One region of the Bergeyella porcorum genome, then DNA from elsewhere that is predicted to be linked to it. Evidence: riboswitches for the same ligand, from Rfam matches in the RefSeq annotation. Region 1 holds a riboswitch; the other holds the start of a gene.
The links. Region 1 has a riboswitch for S-adenosylmethionine ahead of ACFFUE_RS09660 (alpha/beta fold hydrolase). Riboswitches for the same ligand answer to the same signal wherever they lie in the genome.
Positions count from the first base shown of each region.

Region 2: another riboswitch for S-adenosylmethionine. It lies ahead of ACFFUE_RS00110 (TonB-dependent receptor plug domain-containing protein); the one in region 1 lies ahead of ACFFUE_RS09660 (alpha/beta fold hydrolase).

Region 1 covers NZ_JBHMFD010000014.1:10,886-22,531, reverse strand. The annotation lists gene ACFFUE_RS09710 (SRPBCC family protein) at 1-392, opposite strand, end outside; gene ACFFUE_RS09705 (S41 family peptidase) at 404-1,843, opposite strand; gene ACFFUE_RS09700 (VOC family protein) at 1,854-2,312, opposite strand; gene ACFFUE_RS09695 (MmcQ/YjbR family DNA-binding protein) at 2,325-2,699, opposite strand; gene ACFFUE_RS09690 (GNAT family N-acetyltransferase) at 2,711-3,229, opposite strand; gene ACFFUE_RS09685 (subtype B tannase) at 3,408-4,949, opposite strand; gene ACFFUE_RS09680 (prolyl oligopeptidase family serine peptidase) at 5,039-6,334, opposite strand; gene ACFFUE_RS09675 (DMT family transporter) at 6,462-6,791, opposite strand; gene ACFFUE_RS09670 (ACT domain-containing protein) at 6,811-8,352, opposite strand; gene ACFFUE_RS09665 (MFS transporter) at 8,385-9,140, opposite strand; gene ACFFUE_RS09660 (alpha/beta fold hydrolase) at 9,142-10,092, opposite strand; SAM riboswitch class I at 10,147-10,249, opposite strand; gene ACFFUE_RS09655 (GNAT family N-acetyltransferase) at 10,394-10,690, shown strand; gene ACFFUE_RS09650 (YebC/PmpR family DNA-binding transcriptional regulator) at 10,753-11,493, opposite strand; gene ACFFUE_RS09645 (OmpA family protein) at 11,596-11,646, opposite strand, start outside.
Region 2 covers NZ_JBHMFD010000001.1:19,194-30,839, forward strand. The annotation lists gene ACFFUE_RS00090 (T9SS type A sorting domain-containing protein) at 1-221, opposite strand, end outside; gene hemB (porphobilinogen synthase) at 356-1,348, shown strand; gene ACFFUE_RS00100 (hypothetical protein) at 1,579-1,764, shown strand; gene ACFFUE_RS00105 (HU family DNA-binding protein) at 1,909-2,286, shown strand; SAM riboswitch class I at 2,421-2,523, shown strand; gene ACFFUE_RS00110 (TonB-dependent receptor plug domain-containing protein) at 2,643-5,387, shown strand; gene ACFFUE_RS00115 (hypothetical protein) at 5,672-6,313, shown strand; gene ACFFUE_RS00120 (hypothetical protein) at 6,514-7,209, shown strand; gene ACFFUE_RS11005 (PLDc N-terminal domain-containing protein) at 7,379-7,690, shown strand; gene ACFFUE_RS00125 (DUF6759 domain-containing protein) at 8,130-8,768, shown strand; gene tatC (twin-arginine translocase subunit TatC) at 9,142-9,972, opposite strand; gene ACFFUE_RS00135 (KpsF/GutQ family sugar-phosphate isomerase) at 10,069-11,028, opposite strand; gene recQ (DNA helicase RecQ) at 11,143-11,646, shown strand, end outside.

The DNA of each region.
Region 1 (11,646 bases):
CGTTTGAAATTATCCAAAATCGCTTGCCAACCTGCTTGTTGCATTTCGATAGGATTTTGATTTTCGGGGTCGAAAACGATAACGATTTCCGTAGTATCATCTTGTGGTGTGAATGTTACACCGACTTCTCTACCATCTTCCATCACATAGACAAATGATTGCTCGAGCATTAGTTCCTTGTAAATCGCTTTGAAATCGAACCCGAAACTGCCGTCTTTGGCTTCCATTCGGGCAAGGTATTCACCACCGATACGCAAATCGTTGGCAGCTTTTGGGCAATGCCACGAAGGGTCGGCAAAATTCCAGTTGATGATGTGTTTCGGGTTGGTATAGGCGTTCCAAACTTGTTGTACATCGCCTTTTACTTGGGCTTTAATCGTTATTTTGTTCATTTTTAATAATATTAATTTTTCTCTATTTCTTCTTGTACAATGTTTATCCATTCTTTTTCAGAATCTGGATTGAGTTGTTGGTCTGGACTTAAACCGATGGATTCAAAATCAGAATCGTTATAAAAAATCATTCTCTTTTGGGTGAGACTTATCCACGCAGGAAAATTGGGAATTAATAATTTTCTCCACTCGCCATAAGACACCATTCCCGCTGTATTCTCTCCAAAAGTTTTTACTTTGCCACTCTGCTTTGCCACAAGGATAAAGCCTTCTGCTGCACTTGCATCCCATCTATTTTGGATGATATATACTTTTTTAGGGTTTGTATGATAAGAATCTATTTTCGACATCTTTTTTTCATAAGGTTCAAATCTTCCGATATATTTCCCCAATTCTTCAATTCTTTTATCTGCATTTAGACTATCTTGCTTTGTTTTTACACCATAGAGATATCTTTCATTGCTATAATCCTGAAAATTTTCCTTACTGACCCAAATAGATGTTGCTACAATAGGACTTTGATATTCTTTTTTATCCAAAATAAAAGGTAGCAGTTTATGGTAACTTAAAGTACTTCCTCCATCATTATTTCTTACATCAATAATGAGATTTTCTTTTGAAATCAATTTTTCTTTGTTCGCTCCAATTATAGAATCTATTAAAGGCTTGTTTTCGTAATCAAAAGAATGAATGCGGAAGTAATTGGTACGAGGACTTAGCTCTTTGAAGAAAATAGAATCTTGCAATTTATATTGGTCTGTTTTAGATAAATTTTGCTTATTTCTATAAAAAGTAAAATTTCTTCCAAGTTTCAAGGTTTTTCCATCATATTCCACTTTGTGTACAGAAGGTTTTTGACCAAAATCCCAATATACAGAAACGAGTTCTCCTTTGTAGTTGGAATACAACTCTACCTTTACATCTCCTTTATAGCCTAAAAATTGTTTATTTACTTTAACATCTGATGTTAAGACACCAATATACTTCCTTCCTTTTTTATCATTCTTTTGTATCTGAATAGAAAACAATCCATTTTTGTGATGCCAATCTCCTAAAATTCCCTTTGAAGTTATCTTTTTTGGCTGATGGTTTTCAACATTTTCTTGAATAAATTTTTTAACTGAAATAGTATCATCAAAAGTTTTAAAAGGATAAAAATCGTTAGTTATATGTAACTTTTGATGCGTATCCCTAAGAAAAGAAAGATAAAGCTGAACAATTCCCAAACATTCCTTCTCTGTTTTGGCATCTTTTGCAAGTTTAAAGATTTGCTTTTTATGTTTTTGATAATCTCTATGCTTTTTGTTTTCAATAACTTGATGTGCATAAGAAACCGAATTTTCCTCAATCTGATTGGCAATCAAATTCATATTTCGTTCGCAATCACATTTCTTTTGCGAAAACACTACACTTGAAATCAATGTAAAAGATAAAATCAAAAATAATCGCATAATATCTATTCTATTTAAAATATTCGTTAATTATAATTTTCTTTTGACTATACATTACCTGTTGGGCGTTGGGTTGGCTCATCAGTTCGCCCATATTTTTCGGAATGATTTGCCAGCGAAATCCGTAACGGTCGATACACCAGCCACAAGGAGCTTCTTGCCCTTCTTGGGTGAAATAGTTCCAAAAATGGTCTATTTCCTTCTGGTTTTCGCAATTAATCATCAGCGCCATAGCATCGTTAAAGGGGTGATGTTCTTGTGCGGTACTCATCAAAAGATACGACTGCCCGAAAATTTGAATTTCGCACATTTCGGCATAGCCACTAGGCGTTTCTCCGAGGGGAATAATGGCGTTGGCGTGAAAGTTTTTATCAAATACTTTTTGGTAATATTCCAAAATATTATTCAGTTTGCCACCATCGGCAGAAAACCAGAGGCAAGGCGTTATTTTGTTTGTGTTTTCTTTCATTTTCATTTAGTTTTATAAAAAAGGATTTTTAAAACTATATTTCAGTTCTTTGCGAATTTTTAAAGGGAGTTTTTTCAAAATCTCTTCATAGGAATGAATTATCATTTTTTTGACCAAATCCGCCGGTAACGATTCTACATAAACCGTATTCCAATGCTTTTTGTTCATATGATATCCTCCAATGATATGCGGTTCGTACTCTGCTCGGAGGTCTTCCGCTAAATCTGGTTGGCATTTGAGGTTGATACGCAAGGGCACAGCATCTAAGCCACAAAGCAAAAAGATTTTTCCGTGCGTTTTGAATACCAGCGTTTGCTCATCAAATGGAAAATCTTCCGTCACATCGGGCAATGCCAAACAAAATTCGCATATTTCTTCTATGTTCATATTTTAATCTTTTACATCTTTCTCAAATTCTTCCGCATCATAATATCCGTTTGCTCATCATTACCGAGTTTGAAAATGTGTTTATCAAAGGCTACAAAACCATTTTTTTCATAAAAGCGAATCGCTCGTGGATTTTCTTCCCAAACGCCCAACCAAACATATTCCGCTTGTTTGTTTTGAGCCACTTCAATGGCTTTGTCGTAAAGCAATTGCCCTACTTTTTGTCCGTGATAGATTTTCAAAACATAGATGCGTTCTATCTCTACGGCGTTATGGTCTTGGAGTTCGGTTTGTGATGTTCCAAAATTTAATTTTAGATAACCTACCACTTCATCGTCAATTTCAACAAAATAAAATTCAGAATTGGGATTGCTCAACTCGTTTTTCACTTTCTCTTCGGCGAAACTTTCCGCCAAATAGCGTTGCATATCTTCCGCAGAATTACTCTCCGCAAAGGTTTCGTAAAATGTTTGCCGTCCAATATCTTGTAATTTTTGCCAATCTTCGATGGCGATTTTTCGGATAGTCATTTGTTTTTTATTTTTTCAGATGAATATATGTTGTGCCGTGATTTATATCCCCGCATAACCGCACCCAATGTTTGTGACCACCCCCGTAGGGGCGTATTGCATACGCCCCTACGGGTGCCATTTCCCCAATATCATTTTGTGTATTTCGGGATTGTATTTGTTCACGATGAACACAATTTTACTTCGTCACTTGTTTTATCCACGCAAAAAGTTCTTCCAAATCATAGTCGCCGCTGTGAGGTTTGTCCCAAGGTAGGGCAAAATCGACCGTGTAACCGTGATTTTCGAGCAAAGTCGTCAGGATTACGGAAACCGCCAATCCAGTATCTTTGTCTTTACTTCCGTGGCGAATACGCCAATGCTTCGAGGTTGCCACATTTTCCTTTCCGATATAATACATCGGGTTCATCATACGGACAATCTGCGAGTCTGCCATCGCTCCCTGAACGGTAGAGTTTTTCAGAGCATATTGCGTAAAGTGCTTTTTGTCCGTAGTTTCGTCGCCAAATTCCTGATTTTCGCCCGACGACAAGTCCAAAGCATCAAAAGCAGGTGGAGTTTTCTGGCGTTCCATATAAGCGACATACGCATCGAAATCCAAATCGGTAATCGTGCCGTTTTCGACCTTCAAGAAAGCGTACACACGCATATCTTTGCCTTCCTTTTGGGCTTTTTGAGCCGAAGCAATTACATATTTTTTTACCAAATCCTTGAAGCTACCATTGCCGTTTTCGTCGAGCGTCAAAGTCTGCCCGTTTCGGTCTTTTAGGTTCAATCCGTTGAGGTAAGCGGGGAACAATTTCGCCAAATCGGAAGAGACTTTTTGTTGAGCGTCGTCCAATTTTCCGGCAACTTCTTTGCGTTCCACTTTGTAGTCGAGCATCGAAATATCAATTTTCTTGTAATCGATAACTTTTTGGAACTGCCACTCATACGCCATATCGGCATTGTCCAAATTGGTAATCGGGCAATACGCCGACACGGCAAAAATAGCGTCCGAAGCCTGTGCCGCTCCCAATTGTTTTAAGTAAGGCTCGTAATCCTTGCTGTCGCCCGTCGCTCCGAGTAGGGCTGATACCGCACCGCCCGCACTTGTTCCGTTAGAAACGATTTTCTGTGCATCGCCAGGCATATTTTGGTCGTTAAATTTCAGGTAACGAACGGCAGCCTTCAAATCTACAATCACGGCAGGGGCTTTTCCGTTTGCGTTGGTACGTCCTCTGGCTCCCGCCGAAGCCACCACATAGCCTTTGGACAAAGCTACGGCAATTGTATTGACCTTTTCGGGCATATTTCCTCTTGCGGGACGCTCATTTTCTGCCATCGACAGAGGGTTGCTCTCCGCTCTTTCTCCCGTTGGAGGTGTTTTGCTCTCTTTCTTTGCTGTTCCTGCCTTTGCGGGCATATATCCGCCCACTTGGTTCGGGAAAAAAATAGGAGCGGTCTGTGCCGTAAAGCCGTCGATGCTTTTTCCTTCAAAATATTCTGCCGGAATGTAGATGTTCATCTTTTGGTAGGTCGTATCTACGGGGTTTTCGACATAAGCGATATTTTCGTATGCCCTTACCTGAAAGGTTTTTCCGTCTTGGGTCAGCGTTTGTAGCTCATATTTATCAATATCGAATGCCAATGCCGATTTTTCTTTCTTCTGTTGAAGCGTTTGGCAAGAAGTAGTTGCCATTGCCAAAACGATGCAACCTATGATTTTTGTGTTTTTCATATCTGTTGAAATACTTTTATTTATGTATAATTCTTGAATAAGCAATAGCTTTTTACGGCTAAAAGCCTAAATTACGATTGGCAAATTGGTTATTTTCTCTGCTCGAAGAGCCATTCTCTGATAGGTTCGATGCTGTACGCCACTCGCCAAGTATTTCGGTGTCCGCTTGCTCCGGCGGTGTCGGCTCCGGGGAGGAATACGGTTCCTTTTTCAAAGACTGTGTATTTTATCGGATTGTTTTCGGCAACGATTTTGTCGTAAGCAAAGCGATATTCGTTGGTATTCCAAGTAGCATTCCACCACGCACGGCTTATTTTCGCTCCCTCTTTTTCCAATCGTTTGGTAATGGCATTTTCTCCCGGGAAAGCTCCCAAATCATCTACCGAAACCATTATCCATAGCTTTTTCTTGGCAATCGGAGCAACCAAATCGGGATTCCATTGCCCCGCCACAAGGTACGCCGCAGCGAAAAGGTCTGGATATTTGATATTCATCGCAATAGACATCATACAACCGCCCGACTGTCCTGTGGTATAGATACGATTTTGGTCGATATTGTACTGTTTTGAGAGGTTTTCAATCAAATGAATGGTGGTTTCCATCATCGGAGAGGTTTGTGCGTTGTCATCAACGATAATTTCGTCAAACTGAGGGGCTAAAACGATGCAAGGGCGTTTTGCCTGTTCTTCTGGACTCGCCCATACAACAGCTCCCAACCCTTGAAACAATGTCGCTCGGTGGTACTCGCTCGTTACGCCGGCATCGTGCATAAACAAAACTAACGGCAAGGGTTCTTTTCCTTGATTTTTCGGTACAAAAAGGTTGTATCGCAAAGTTTTGTTGGTCTGTGGGTCTTTGAAAGTAAGCTGTTGGAAATCATCTACAACCAGATTTTTCACTGCTGTTGTGGTGATGGCTGTTCCGCTCTTTTGTTTTATGGTTGCTTGGGCATCTTTGTAAGCCAGATTTTCAGACAATTTGTCGCCAGCCACCCATTTTTTACCTCCTTTTTTGGGTGTTGTACTTGTGGTGGCGTTGGACATTTTCATTTTGTAAGCCAACGAGATATTGGCTTCGTCCGGTGAAAGTTGCACAATGAGGAATTTCCCCTTGTCTGCCTTATCCGTAAGGCTTACCGAATGGCTTGCAAAAACGCCCGTAATGGTACGCCCCTCAACCGTAAAGTCGGTCGTCGCAAAATCACTTCCCGAAACTTCTTTCGGATACTCCAAGGCTACGGCTATCATTCTCACTCCGTCGCCATAGACCTGTGTGATAGCTGTGGCTTTTTTGGCATTGGGAGTATTGGCAAATGTCAATGCACTCATTATCAGTGTTATGATAAGAGTCAAAACGCTTCTTTTTCTGTTTGTTACTGTATTCATATTTTAAATTTATTTTTGAGGTTATCATCTGTAGCTTGTCCAATGGACTTTTCTCTCCCAAAGGAAACATTAGAGTAATGATAACCAATATCTAATGCCGTTTATAGACGCAATGTTTTTTCTTTCTTTAATGTGATGATACAAATTTCAATCCGACAATAGAGCTGATGAGCGTGAAGATGAAAAATATTCTCCAAAAAGAAATAGGCTCTTTAAAAATAAAAATCCCTACCAAGACCGTACCCACCGCTCCAATCCCTGTCCAAACGGCGTAAGCGGTTCCTAAAGGTAATGCTTGCGTGGCTTTCATCAGTAGGGACATACTTAGCGTTAAGGAAATTAAAAATCCCGCGTACCACGCATACATTTCACTACCTGTGCTTTCTTTGGCTTTGCCCAAGCAAAAGGTAAATCCTACTTCAAAAAGCCCTGCAACGATGAGGATGATCCAATTCATTATTTTTTTATTTAGATTTTTATTTCCCTACTTCTGTCAATCTCAAAATATCTCCGAAAACTCCTCGTGCTGTAACGGCTGCACCTGCCCCCGCTCCCATAATCACGATAGGATTTTCGCCATAACTCTCGGTATAGATTTCAAAAATAGAATCTGAACCTTTGAGTTGTCCCAATGCAGAATGAGCTGGAACGGAAACCAATTTCACATCCAAAACCCCTTTATCTTGGCTCAAATCCCCGTGAAGGTCGCCTACATATCGCAATACATAGCCTTCGTTTTGACCTTGTTTCACTTTTTCGTACTCAGAGTCAAGCTCTTCTAATCTTGCAAGAAATTCCTCTTTTGAAATAGATAAAAGATTTTCAGGAATCAGATTTTGAATGTTAATATCTTCAAATTCGTTAATTAAATCTAGTTCTCTTGCTAAAATTAATAATTTTCTAGCCACATCGTTTCCACTCAAATCTTCGCGTGGGTCTGGTTCGGTAAAGCCTTTATCCATCGCCTCTCTGATGATGGTAGAAAACTTATCGTCCCTCACCGAAAAATTATTAAAAATATAGCTCAACGACCCTGAAAATACGCCTTTAATCCTTGTAATATTTTCCCCCGAAAGATGTAATAGTTTGATGGTATCAATCAGTGGAAGTCCCGCTCCTACATTGGTTTCGTAGAGGTATTTCTTTTTATTTTTTTCTAAAACTTTCCTAAGATTTCTATAATCAGCAATTGGTAAAGTATTGAAAATCTTATTAGAAGACACAATATCAAAGCCTTGCTCTACAAGCTCTGGATAGTGTTTTACAAAATCTTTGCTCGCCGTATTATCTACCACGATGAGGTTTTCAAACTGATTTTCCTTTGCAAACTGATACAAATCTTCCAATGTATTTTGCATATTACTGAAACGCACTTTTTGTCTCCAATCGCTTCCAAAGCCACCTTTGTTAAAAACAATGGTTTTAGAGTTGGCAATGGCAATGATTTTTAAATCAATTCTTTTCCGTTGTAAAATATCGTGTGCCGAGTCCAAAATCTGCTCTACCAAAGTACCGCCCACATTGCCGTGCCCTATGAGTGCCAAATGAACGGTTTTCGGTTTACCATAGATTTCAGCCTCAATGATATTTTTAGTTTTATCGGTTTGATTGGCTGCCACCACCAAGTTTACCCGCCCTGCAGATGCCACTTGATTGAGCAACAATGGGAAAATCTTATTACGCTGAAGCTCTGAAAGGATTTTATTAAAATTATCCGTTACCAAACCGATGACTGAAAGTTGGTCGATACTGTAAATTTGACTTACAATGCCGTTTTGAATTTCATTTCGGAACTCTTCCTTTAGGCACTCTACTGCATTCTCCGCCTGATGCTCATCTACCAGCACCGAAATTCCGTTTTCTATTGCCTGCTGAGAAATTACCCCAACGCTGATGCCTGCATTTTGCAACGCATTGAAAATACGAAAATCTATCCCGATTTGTCCTAAAAAGTCTTTACCCTCAAAGTTGACAATGGCTTTGCTTGGGTAGATGGTTATTGTATTGTTGTCTGTCATAATAATTCTTTGTTTATGATATCGTAGTAGATTTAATTATTGCTATTTTGTTTCTTAATCTTAATTGTAATATTATCTGACTTACGAATTAAGTCAGTCTCTTTATTTTGTTTGTCATAGATAAACAAAGCTTCGCTATTTTCTCCTATATACATTTGATGCTCATTCAAAATACTCTTTTTATTTAGTAGTATATCATAATTATTTCCAAATTTAATCGCATCCTTCGCAAACACATTTCCTAATTTTCCACCAAGTAAAAAGCTAGTACATATACTAAATAAAAAAAGTAAAAAATAGTAATTATTCTGATTCAGTAATACGATTAACATAAATCCAAAAAAAAATATTGCGATTAAAAATAATAAAACATCATAAAAACTTCCTGAATAACTTAAGATAAACGAAGCGATAAAAATTATAAAAACGGATAATGATAATAATGTTGATATATTTTTATCTCGTCGATTTTTTCTGTATTTGACAAGACACATCACTACCAATATCAGGAACAAGAACAAAGCCAATGATAATATTAAAAAGAATACACTCAAATTTCCCAATGTAAATCTGTAGACATCAGAATAATCAGAAGTTCCTAAATAGTTAACCCCAAAAAAATCAAAATATGTATAAGTGAATGAGTAACAAAAAGTAGTTACTGCTATTCCATTCAGAATAAATTGATCAAAAACACTCGTTGATTTATTCATTATAATATTAATCATTTTATCAACCTCATTATTGATAGAAGAAAATATTTTTTTTATTAAGATATTCTTTTCCATTTTAGCCTATTATAAAAATAGATTTAATCATTTCATCCAATTGCTCATATTCCATTAGGAAAGCATCGTGCCCGTGGATAGATTTTATCTCGTGATAGAAAACATTGGATTTCTTCTGTTTTAAAATTTCAAAACTATTTTTAATTTCAAAAGCAGGAAAAAACAAATCCGAATCCACCGAAATCAGATGAATATCCGCTGTAATTTCAGGAAGTTTACTTTCCTCTACATTGATGGTCATCAGCAAATGATTCATCAATTTATAAGCTTTTAAACTAAATCTTTCGTTTAAAGCTCTTCCGTGATAATTGAGCCAATCGTGGGATTTTAAAATTCCTTTTTCGGCATCTGTTTCTCGCTTAAATCTTAGATTGAGAGAATCTGGCGTTCGGTAGCAAAGCATCGCGTGGATACGGGCTTTTTGTAGAGGTTCGGTTTCGCTTTCCAATAAAAATTTCTGTATCAAACATTGGGAATGTAGCCAATCGGTCGTTTTAAAATCCGTAGCCACAGGGATAAATTGTTCTGCTAAATCAGGTTTTTGAGCTAACATTTCCCAAGCGATAGAGCCTCCTACAGAGCCTCCAATGAGGGCTTTGAGTTTTGTAATTTTCAAATATTCCAAACCTAAAAGGAATAGTTTAGCAATATCAAAAGCGGAAAAATCCTGATAATTTTCAATAAAAAAATCGTCATAGCCATTCCCTGGAACATTAAAAGCGATAACCGTAAATCTCTGGGTATCCACGGGTTTTTCATTACCTACAAGGGTATTCCACCAGCCTTTTTCGCCTGCCACATCAGAGTTTCCTGTAAGGGCGTGATTCACCATCACCACAGGGGCAGTGTGCAGAGGCTGTCCAAATACTTGATAACTCAAAGGAATATCATATTCCTTGCCTGATTGCGTTTTAAAATCTTTTATCGTAATGTTGTGTAGCGTATTTTCCAATTTTTATATTTTATTTAAAATTGAAAATGCCACCTATGAAAGTAGAAATGATAACCGTTATCTTCCTCAAAAACGAGATAGAATTTAGCACCTTCTTGCGATGCAAGGGTTGCTAAGGCTTCACAGAGTCTAATCTCTCCACCTTTCTTGATAACATTTTCAAAAATATGAATGAACTAATTCTAGTGACAAAGGTAATAATTTTTTTGAGATGTTTTAGAAAATATTTTCTTTGTAAACTTATTTTCATTTTGAATGCTCCTAAAATTTAATTATCTTTATGTCCATAAAATTTAATGAGATGACATTTGAAAATAATCAATCTGGAAACGGAGGTTTTATCTCCATACATAATGATAGCGAGGAAATGGGAAGGCTTACCTATACTATTTTTCCTAATGATCATAATTTTATAATCTCTTATGTTTTGGTTCACTCAAAATTTGAGGGCAATGGTATTGGAAAACAATTGGTAAAACAAGCGATATCATTTGCCCGAGAAAACCATTGGAAAGTTACGCCACATTGTTCCTACGCCCGCTCTGTAATGAATAGAATGGAAGGAATAGAGGATGTATATTCTCTAAAAGACATCTAGTTTTAAAAACAAAAAAAAACTAAAACTACCTCTTTTAGAAGTAGTTTTAGTTTAGTTATTTTTTATAACGTTGCCATAAGCTCATCTGTAATCTCCATATTGTGATAAACATTCTGTACATCATCATCTTCCTCAAATCGTTCTAGCATTTTCATATTGGCTTTGAACTGTTCTTCATTCACCTCTTTGGTATTATTAGGAATTCTTTGAAGCTCTGCACTCTTAGCTTCTATTCCCAACTCATCTAATTTATGCGATAAAGAACCAAAATCTTCGAAAGCCGTGGTTACCATTACCTCTTCATCATCACTATCAATCTCTTCTGCTCCACCGTCTATCATCTCCATTTCAAAATCATCCCAAGGCATTGTAATCTTAGCTTTTTCGATACTGAAAATACCTTTCCTATCGAAGATAAAAGCCAATTCACCATTTTTACCAAGATTACCATCAAATTTATTAAAAACCGCTCTTACATTAGCAACAGTTCTGGTAGGGTTATTGGTGGTACATTCCACAAAAAAAGCGACACCTCCCTGTCCATAGCCTTCATAAGTTACCTCCTCATAGTTTTCTGCATCTGCACCACTTGCTTTTTTAATCGCTCTTTCCACATTATCTTTGGGCATATTAGCCCCCTTAGCATTTTGGATACAACGGCGTAGAGCGGGGTTAGAATCCGGGTCTGGACCTCCTGCTTTTACAGCTAAGGCTATATCTTTTCCTATTTTAGAGAATGTTTTGGCCATCTTATCCCAGCGAGCCATTTTAGATGCTTTTCTATATTCAAATGCGCGTCCCATTTCAGTATTTTTATCTTATCAATTTTGTGCAAAAGTAATAAATTTTAAAGAATAAAAAAACGCCCTCCATAGGGAGAGCGTTTAATATTTAGAAAATTTCAATTATTTTCTTTTTTTAGTAGTCTTCTTAACAGCTTTTTTCACTGGAGTTGA
Region 2 (11,646 bases), on a different contig from region 1:
TCCACTCCCAAAATGGAATAAAAAGTAACCGATTTCACCTTTAGGGAAGCATCTTTTGCTTTTACAATGATAAAATCTTTAGCAGGATTAGGATAAGCCACCAAAACGCCATCATCAGACTTCTGGGACATTGCCATCGGCTCTCTCAGCGACTGGGCTTGAAGAGTAGCTCCAGAAAAGAAAAGTCCGACAAAGAATATAAAGAATAAAAGTTTTTTCATAAGCCAAAATATATTTCTATACTGAGATTCAACAAATATATGATAAATTAAAGTAAAGCGCAATACTTTTTTATCACTAAATTTGTACCAAATATAATACCAATTAATATTAACTCTAAATAATACTCAATAAAATGATAATATATTCTAGAAATAGGAGGCTGAGAACCAACGCTTCTATTCGCGGGTTGGTGCAGGAAACAGTACTGACAACCAACGACTTTGTAATGCCAATGTTTATAATGGAAGGCGAAAATCAGCAGGAGCCTATTCCCTCTATGCCAGGTATTTATAGACGCACATTAGACTTAGCCGTGAAAGAATGCAAGGAGCTCTTTGCCTTGGGCATCAAATCCGTTAATATCTATATGAAGGTTTCGGAACACCTGAAAGATAATACAGGGAAAGAAGCGTGGAATCCTAATGGATTGATGCAGAATGCCATCAGAGCCATTAAAGACGCCGTCCCAGAGATGGTTGTAATGCCAGATGTCGCCCTAGACCCTTACTCTATCTATGGGCACGATGGTATCATTACCAAAGGAAAAGTGGATAACGATGCCACCAACGATGCCCTAGTGAAAATGGCGGTATCCCACGCCGAGGCAGGGGCAGATATCGTAGCACCCAGCGATATGATGGATGGTAGGGTAGCCGCCATTAGAACAGGATTGGAAGAGAGTGGGCATACCGATGTGGGGATTCTTTCCTACGCAGCCAAATATGCCAGCTCTTTCTATGGACCTTTCCGTAGTGCTTTGGATAGTGCACCGAAGGAAGATACGGAGATACCAAAGGATAAGAAGACCTATCAGATGGACTTTCATAACTCGAGGGAGGCAATAGATGAAGTGCTGAAAGATGTAGCTGAAGGGGCTGATATTATAATGATAAAGCCCGGTATGCCGTATCTGGACATCGTGGCAAAGGTAAGGGCAAGCATAGACCTTCCTATTGCGGTGTACAATGTGAGCGGAGAGTATGCAATGCTGAAAGCTGCCGCACAAAACGGCTGGCTGGATAACGATAAAGCCATTATAGAAAGCCTTACCTGCATTAAGAGGGCAGGGGCAGATATGATTTTCACCTATGCAGCAAAAGAAGCAGCCATACTACTGAACGGATAATGAGGATTCGGTATAAAAGTACCTTTGTCTAAACAAAAAATTACTTTCATAGGTAATCCAAATCATTTTGAAAGTTAGAAAAGAAAATCTCTGTAATTACAGGGATTTTTTTGAATAGTGCTATCATAAAATTTCTAGACCGACGGAGAAAAAATTCCAGACCGACGGAGAAAAATTTCCGCACCGACGGAAAAAAAATTTAAGACCTACGGAGAAAAATTTCAAGACCGATGGAAAAAAAATCCAAGACCGATGGAAAAAAACTTCTAGACCGACGGAGAAAAATTTCCACACCGACGGAAAAAAACTTCCAGACCGACGGAGAAAAATTTCCAGACCGATGGAGAAAAATTTCCATACTGATAGAAATAAAAATATATCCCGATAGAGTTTTTGTTTTATTTCCATTGAGCTAATATTTTACCTCGATTGGTTAATCTGTGTTTTCTTAATGAATAAATATTTTGCTATTATCTATGAAAATTTGTAAAAATATAGAAATAAATTTGGTTTGTATGGAAAGTTTTGTTACTTTTGGAGGGAATTAAATTTTCTTTACTATGAAATATAGATTAGTACAGAAGGGAAACCCTGGTAATCCCGAAGCAGAGAAGAAGTGGTATGCCAATCCAGTAAAAGCAGGTACTACCACGCAGAAAAATTTAGCCACTCAGATTTCTGGTCGCTCATCCCTTACGGCAGGTGATGTAAGCAATGTGATACAGAATCTTGTAGAGCTATTGCCGCAAGAGCTTATCAAGGGGAATAGCGTGCAGCTTGGTGATTTCGGTACCTTTCGCATTTCTTTCTCTAGCGATGGCGTAGAGAAGGAGAAAGATTTTACAGTAGATAAAATCAAAGGAGTGAAGGTGTTGTTTACCCCAAGTGCCGATTTCAAAAAGGTCTTGGCAGGTATGAAATACGAGAGGGAAAAGTAATCCCATTGTATTTTTATAGGGATTGAGGTTCAGGCTATTAGTAGTCTGAACCTGTTTTTTTTTAGGAAAAAATAAAATTTTTTCTTGCGTAGTTCATTTACTTCCGTAACTTTGCACCCTGTTTTATATCGAATAGCTTATTAAGAAAGGTGGAGGGACTTGACCCGCTGAAGCCTTGGCAACCTGTCTGAGAGGATAAGGTGCCAAATTCAACTCACACCGTGAGAGAGATAAGTAGGTAAAAGTAGATAATAAGAATTAAAATTTCTCATTTGACCTTTCCGGCTTATCGGGAAGGTTTTTTCTTTTCTATATAAGTGGAGATAGGTCTAATGCGAAAAAAAATTATAGATAATATGGATAAAAAGAATGTAAAGTTAGCCGTTCTGTTCTTCATTGGTGCAGCGGCTACGCTCCAAGCTCAGAAGACTGATAAGGATTCTATAAAAGTGAAAAATGTAGAGGAAGTCGTTATCCTCGGAACTCGGGGAAAGCCCCGTACCAATACCGAAAGCCCCGTGCCTATTGATGTATTCAATATCAAGGAGCAATCGGTAGTATTGCCACAGACCAATGTGGCACAGATTCTTAATGCTGTGGCACCATCGTTTACTTCTACGGTACAGACCAATGCTGATGGTACAGACCACCTAGACCCCGCACAGCTCAGAGCCTTAGGCCCAGACCAAGTGCTGGTGTTGGTGAATGGTAAGAGAAGGCATACTTCTTCCCTTGTTAATGTCAACGGAACTACGGGGCGTGGAAGTGTAGGAACCGACCTCAATGCTATTCCTTCCTTTGCCATCAATAATATTGAAGTGCTTAGAGATGGAGCCGCAGCTCAGTATGGTTCTGACGCTATTGCAGGGGTTATCAATCTCGGTCTAAAACGAGATACAGGCAAACTTACAGGGCAACTTACCTATGGAGGGCATCTTACCCCTGCAGCAAACGACCATCAGGGAGACTTTGATGGGGAGAACATTCAGGTGGATTTAAACTACGGTAATAAGATAGGAAATCGTGGTGGATTTTTTAATATTACTTGGACATCTCAGTTTCGGGATAGAACTTCCCGTGCCGGTACGGAATCGGGGACGCTCTTCAATGCTTACAATGCTATTGAGAAAAGAGCGTTAGATAGCGGTGTCAATCTATCACAGTATTTCAGTAATATCAACAGTCTTACTACTTCCCAGTCGGATGCTTTGATAGGAGCCATCCAGCAGTATGCGGGGAGCGTAGGTTATTTCTCCTCCGATTATTTGAACCAGATTTTGGGAGCTAATAGCATCACTTCTCTACAAACGCTACTGAAAACTGATGTTACCGACCAAGAGCTGGCTGCCAGAGGACTGACAAGAAAGGATTTTAATATGCAAGTAGGGCAGTCTAAACTGTCTAATCATCAGCTCTTTGCTAATGTAGAAGTTCCGCTAAACGATAATTGGAAAGTTTATTCCTTTGGAGGATATAGCCTAAGGCAAGGGGACGCAGGTGGTTTCTATAGAAGGCCTAACCAAGCCAGAACCTTTACAGGGTATTATATCAACGGATTTATGCCACAAATCTCTACTACGATAGAGGATGTTTCCTTAGCTGCAGGGATTAAAGGAAACTGGAAGGGCTGGAATGTGGATTTGAGCAACACTTTTGGGCAAAACACCTTTGATTATGATATTACCAATACTTCCAATACTTCGCTGCGTTTTGCATCGCCCACGGAATTTGATGCAGGTGGACTTAGATTTAGACAGAATACCCTCAACCTTGATTTTTCAAAACCTTTCGATTGGCTGAAAGGGGCTAATGTGGCATTCGGAGCAGAGCATCGCTATGAGAACTTTGCCATCCGTGCGGGTGAGGCAGCGTCTTATCTTCAGTACGATGTTAATGGGTTGCCGCGTACGGTAGCAACACTTGCTTCGGAACTGCCTACGGATTTCTTTGGTAACGCTTTGCCAGGAGGGGCTCAGGTATTCAGTGGATTCCGAGCTGAGAATGCGGTAGATAAAAACCGCCAGTCAGTTGCAGCGTATGCCGATGTGGAGGTTAATTTCACCGATTGGCTCCTTGCCGATGCAGCGGTACGCTATGAAAACTACTCCGATTTTGGTTCTACATTCAATTATAAATTGGCTTCAAGGATTAAGTTGGACAAGAATTTAAACCTTAGAGTGGCAGGTTCTACGGGATTTAGAGCACCATCTATCCAGCAGATTTATTACAATACCACCTCTACACTATTCACCAATGGTGTGCTACAAGAGGTAGGAACCTTCAGCAACGATTCTAATATCGTAAGAAACCTATTAAAGGTGCCACAGCTAAAGCAGGAAACCTCTAAATCTGTAAGTGCGGGACTATCTTACCGTATTCCTTCGGCTAATTTAACCTTTACTGCAGATGCGTATTTTATTAGAATAGATGACCGTATTGTACTTACAGACCAGTTTCGCTATGCTAGTGCCTCAGCAGAGGCTCAGGCAGCATTTGATGCAGCGGGGGTAAATGCCGCACAGTTTTTCGTTAACTCTATAGACACCGAAACGCGTGGGATAGACTTTGTGGCTTCTCATAAGGCGAGATTAGGCTCGGTAAGGTTGGAGAATAATTTGGCTTTCAATCTAAATAAAACGCAAAAGGTAGGGGCTGTGAAGACGGCAGGTTTGCTGAATGATGAGGCGTTACAATCGGTGTATTTCTCCGAAAGGGCGAGGGTGTTTTTGGAAGAGGCTGTACCAAGAGCTAAAGCCAGTCTTTCTCATAATTTGAATTGGAAGGGCATTGGTTTTTATTTGAGGAATACTTACTTCGGGAAGGTTACCTCGCCAGATGTGGTAGATGCTAATGGCGATGGCGTTACAGGTTGGAATGAGCATCAGCAGATAGATGCCAAAGTGATTACAGACCTTTCTGCCAACTATCAGTTTAATAAAAATGTGGGATTGACCCTTGGGGTGAACAATGTTTTTGATGTCTATCCAACGAAAAATCTTCCTATTAATTCTAACAATGACCAATTTGTGTACAGCCGTTCTACTTCCCAATTTGGGCAAAACGGACGCTATGTCTTCGCAAGATTGAGTTTTAGTTTTTAAAATAGTTTTGATTAGATACTGCGTCGGCACTTGCATTAGCAAGTGCCGATGTTTTGTAAAGGTGTATCACGATTTGTTAGATATTCTATTGCATTAGGGGCGTGATGGTTGAATCTGCCAATGTTCGTAAAAAAAACTTTTTACTTCATTTTTTTTTGTAATTTAGAAGCGGAAAAAGTTTTTTGTTTAGGTGGGGATTAGTTGAACTTTTGGTTATATTTTGCCCGCCTATAGAAATATCTATTCCGTTATCTACAATGTTACCCAAAAACCGCAGAAAAATTATGGAATTGATAACGCAACAATTTACACCAGAAGATATTCTAAATATTTTGGTTGAACAGCATAGAATTTCTAGCATTTTGGACATTGAAGCGAATCCAGAAGCCAAATTAAATTTTGATTCTACTGTTAATGATTGGAGAAATGCAGGAGATTTACTTCCGTGGAAACCTCTTTCAGAATTTTTGAATAAATGCTTCGGAATTTCTGTTTCTGAAAATCAGTGGAAAGAAACCTTAACACCTTCAAGGAAAAGAACTTTAAGAGAAGTTTGTGAGTTAATTGCTGAAAATTGCCAATATGACGACATAAAACCGAGGAAAATTTTTGGAAATAATTGTTTAAGTGCTTCAGTATTTTTGACTTTGAAAAAATATTTAATGAGAAGAGATGTTGATGTTTCTAAAATTCAGCCTTCAACATTAATTGCTCCTTATCTTGACAAATATTATTCTGAAATGCTTGAACAGATTGGAATAATATCAAAAGGAAAAAGAATTTTTGAGGAATTTGATTATAAACCGACAAGAAAACTTAAGTTTTGGGAAGTATTCAACGTTTTAGACTACAGCAGATATGCGTTTGAAACAGGTGAAATAAAAACTTTTAGAGATTTAACAAACAAAATAATTGAGACTGCATAAAAAAACTGCATATAACACATATAACATAGGTTTTGCAAGATGCAGGGTTCAGTCGCAGTTAGAAAAACTCGATACATTTAGTTGCAACTTACTTTTCATAATTACTTTTTTGTAATCTAGTAATCTGAAAAAGCGAATACTTTTCCCGTTTACAGAAATACCTTTCCAATTACCTATAATGTTTCCAAAAATTGTGTACAATGAGAAAACATAAAAAAATATATTATTTCGGAGGAATGATAAGTTTAGTTTTCATTCCAATTATTTTTTTGTTTTCAGCACAACCAACTTTGAACGAATTAAACTTAAGAGTTTTAGATATAGGACTACCTTATAAAGTAAAAGAGGGCGAAAAGGTATCAAATTATGCGATTATTCCGATAGAAGGTTACAAGTATGAGACAATAAATTTACCCAGTAATTTTAGTGAAGAAATTGAAAATAATTATGTAAATAAAGTCTTGCAGCTACAAAAACAAAATATAGATAAGACTGGAATTAAATTTCAATTGACTGATTCTAATAATTATAATGATATAGTTAGATTAATAAATTTAATGCTAAAAACTAAACAAGATTTTTGGGGTTTAGATACTGAAAATACAAACGCATTTTATGTTGTACATAGCAAAATTGATTATAGTAATGATGGTGATTTTGTAGTTTGTGGTGGTGTAATCCGGGATTATATTAATATGAGTGAATATGATTTCAAAAACGCTAATTTCTTGACTAGAATTATCAAATATTCTCCAAAAGAATCTTATTATTTGATATTAGGATTTTTAGTTTTAACATATATGTCAGTAAATCGTTTAATTAAATTTACTAAAACAAACACTATAGATAACAGTGTATTGGCAAAATGCGGACTGAAACAAAGTAGAAAGATTTGACTCATTAAATCGCAAACTGCTTTTTATATTGTATCTTTTTTGTAATTTAGAAGCGGAAAAAGTTTTTTGTTTAGGTTGGGATTAGTAGAACTTTCGGTTGTGTTTTGTCTCGGCTACAGAAATACTTTTTCTGTTATCTGTAATATCAAAAAAATGTCAAAAAAATAATATGAGAGAATACAAATTACCAATTAATAAGAAAATATTACTAACTATTGCATCTGTTGGATTCTTTTTTGTGATAATTTCAACTTACTTGAAAATTATTGGCAAAAATTATTCTGAACTGTTGCTAGGAATTGCACTTTTGTTCCAAATAATTCCACAGATAATTGTTTTAATTGATATAATAAGGAATCAACTTCATAATAAACTAATGTGGCTGGTAGGAATGTTTTCTTTTGGACCTTTAGCTACAATTATTTACCTTTTAAATCGAGAGAAACACTTGAGGCTTTATAAAAGATTTGAAAATATATAGTTAGAAATAAAGTTAGCATTGCCTTGCTATTTTGCGAAGGATATTTCATCATTTTCCTATGATGTCTCCCAAATTTAGACCACAGTTAAGCGGATTTGAGTTGATAATTGGGTTCAAATTGAATTAAATCTTTTGTTTTTTGATAGTTAATTCCTTGATGTTTTAGGCTAAACGCACGAAATTATATTTTAAAGACATTTGCCCAGTACGCATATTGAATATCAGTATATTATAATTTAACTTTGATTGACTCTATAGAGAATGACTAAAATATAAATTGCTAGTTATTAATGTTTTATAAATTTCGTGCGTTTGACCTATTTTTGGGGGATATTATACTCGTAAAAGATTTTTTTTTAAGTTCTAAACAAGTATATTTGCAAACGATTAATAACAACGGAAAGTTACTTTTATAAGTTGAATCTAAGAAAGATAACAGATGAATTTAAGAAAACTATTATTTATTTTATTAATGCTTTGTTCAATATCATTGCTCCAAGCTCAAAAAAAGAAGAGAGAGAAATATAACGATATTCTCACTACAACTGATATTGAAAGAATTGAAACCTTTCTAAAAGAAGCTCACCCTGAAGACCCTAGAAGGTCTATTTTAAAACCAAAATTAGTTGCACTCAAAAATAAAAAATGGACAGAAGGAGCTAAAAATGCCAAGCCTATGGAGGCTCGCCCAATCATCACGGAAATTCCAAATTCTGTAATGAAGCATCCTCACTCCGATGAAGCCGAAGAGTTTAAAAAACTAATGGCAGAAAGTTCTAATGCTCATACCGAAAAAACGGTAAAACTTCTCAATACGCTTTTTGACCAAGACATCAACAACAAGGAGGCTATTTTGCTTGTGCAAAACAATTCTGATTGCAATATGATTTTCAGAATACAAGGGGTAAACAAAGAGTTCTACAATCTTGCTGTACCAGCAAAAGGCGAAAACTCTATTGTCCTCAACAAAGGAAACTATACAATGAAAAGTATTGTATGTGGAGCTACTTACAGTTCTTCGAAAAATATAGAAAAGGGGATAATAATCATTATTAATAATCCCGTTGCTAAACCATAGAAATACCTCGTTATCAATTAGGAATATTGAACACTATAACGTTTAGTCAATAAAAGAGAACTGAAAAAATAAGGATTCAAAAAAAATTAATAAAATGAAGTTGGCTCACAGTTAGAGAAATCCAATTTTTTTTGTGATTTCTGCTGTATCCCTACAACTCACAGATACTTTCCCAAAGGTGTGTAAAGTACAAAAGGATTATCTTTGATTTAGCAACCCCAAAAAATGAGAAAAATATTCATTTAATCCCAAGGGAAGTTTCGGCTTCCCTTTTTTATTTACACTCTCTAAAAGTTACTTTGTGAGTTTGCTATACAATAGCAAGGTGTTAAGACTTGTTGTAGGGGGTATCCGTTTGGTAATGATTTCTTTTTTAGCGATGGTTTTGTTCTGCCAGTGCCGTTTCTTCTTTCAAAAGTCTATTGTAGGTACGGCTACTTAGGGCAACACTCAGCTCGTAGAGGGCTAATAATGGGATGGCTGCCATCATCATACTGAGAACATCGGCAGGAGTAATCACAGCAGCTATGACCATTATGAGTACAATGGCGTGGCGGCGATAGGTTCTAAGGAAAGCAGGGGTAAGAATGCCAATGCTGGTGAGAAAATAAATAATGATGGGAAATAGAAACACTACTCCCATACCTACTACAATCTGGAAGAAAAGTGCGGTATAATCTGAGAGGTCATACAGCGGTTCTATAACATCTGAAATCTTGAACATCACCCCGAAATTGATGGCAAATGGAAGAATTAAAAAATAACCGCTAAGCACTCCCAGCATAAACATTATCCATACAGAATTGATAAGGAAGATAGAGTTTTTCTTTTCTTTTGGATGCAGAGCAGGGGAAATAAACCGCCATAGTTCCCATACAATATAAGGAAACGCCAAGACCATACCGCCCACCACAGAAACAGACATCATTACATTGAACTGCTGCATTAGTTTTTGTGTTCTTACAGGGAAATCCTTAGGAATATCAATGGCTTGGGCACCGAAGAATTGCTCCGAAAGTTGATTGATGAGCTGGAAGGTAGGGAAATCACTTCTCACAGGACCAAAGAAAATACGATCCATAATCCATTCGATATTGAAGCCTACTACGAAACCACAGATGATAATCGCAATAATGCAGCGTATCAAATGTCCTCTAAGTTCGCCAATATGCCCTAAAAGGGACATCTCCTTATCTTCGTTCACTATATTCTACTTTAAAATTCGCACAAAAATACATATATTTAGCCTAAAAGCAAGGGTTGTAAATCTTCACTAAGCAGCTTAATTCAAATCTAAAACCTAATTAATCCCTTCATCCAAGAGACGATGCAAGTCTATAATGCCGTAGTATTTCCCTTGATGGGTTACGATGAGTTGCCCAATATTATTCTCCTTCAAGAGAAACATCGCATCTTTTGCCAACTGATTCTTCTCTATGGTTTTAGGATTTTTACTCATAATATCTTTGGCTGTAAAACCGAAAATATCCTCAGTTTTCATTAGCATTCTTCTAAGGTCGCCATCGGTAATTACGCCTAAAATTTCATCACCATCAGTTACCACCGTTACACCGTGCGAGGAGCCGCTTACGGAGATGATTACCTCTTTCAGTGGCGTATTGCCGTTAACTTCAGGTTTTTTAGAGGATAGAAACTGTTCCACTTTTGCAGTTAAATTTTTTCCCAAGCTTCCCCCAGGGTGGAATTTAGCAAAATCTCTATCCTTAAAGCCATTAAGCTCCATAAGACAAACCGCTAAAGCATCTCCCAGAGCCATTTGCACGGTAGTAGAGCTGGTGGGTGCCAGTTGATTGGGGCAGGCTTCTTTTTCTACATAGGTATTAAGAACCACATCAGAGAACTCTGCCAATTTGCTTTTAAGATTACCCGTCATACCTATAAGAGCAGCCGCATAGTCTTTCAAAAAAGGAACGAGGGTAACAATTTCTGGAGAATTTCCAGAGTTGGAAATGCAAAGCACCACATCTTGTTTTTGAATCACGCCTAAATCCCCGTGAATGGCTTCTGCAGCGTGAAGAAACTGGGCGGGTGTTCCAGTAGAGTTTAGAGTGGCTACAATCTTATTTCCAATATGGGCAGATTTTCCAATGCCCACTACAATAAGCTTTCCTGTGGCGTTATTAATAAGGTTGATGGCTTCCACAAAACGATGGTCTATACGGTTTTTCAGGAGCTGGAGTTCTGTTATTTCCGTCTCTATAGCCTCTTGGGCTAAGGTGATGATGTCTGTATTTTTCAAAACCAATTTAGATTTAAAACAAAATTATGATAAAAATCATTAATAAATACAATATAATTTACTAACTTTGACTACCGTGCAAATTTAGCAAACAAAATTTATAAGAAAGAACAAATGGATACTAAAAACACCGATTTATCGAAGGAGTTAAAGAAATACTTCGGGTTTTCAACATTCAAAGGGCAGCAGGAGCAAATCATTAAAACGCTGCTGAGTGGGAAAGATGTTTTTGTACTGATGCCAACAGGGGGCGGTAAGTCGCTCTGTTATCAGCTTCCGGCTTTAATGCTAGAGGGGACTGCCATAGTGGTTTCTCCTCTCATCGCTCTGATGAAAAATCAGGTAGATGCCGTGAATGGGCTTTCTTCTGATGAAGGTGTTGCCCACGTTCTCAATTCTTCCCTTAATAAAACGCAGACCAATCAGGTATTTAGTGATATTAAAAGTGGAAAGACCAAGTTACTATATGTAGCTCCAGAATCCCTAATAAAAGAGGAATACCTAGAATTTTTACGAGAGGTGAAAATCTCTTTTGTTGCCATAGATGAAGCCCACTGTATTTCAGAATGGGGACATGATTTCCGCCCAGAGTATAGAAACTTGAAACTCATCATAGAT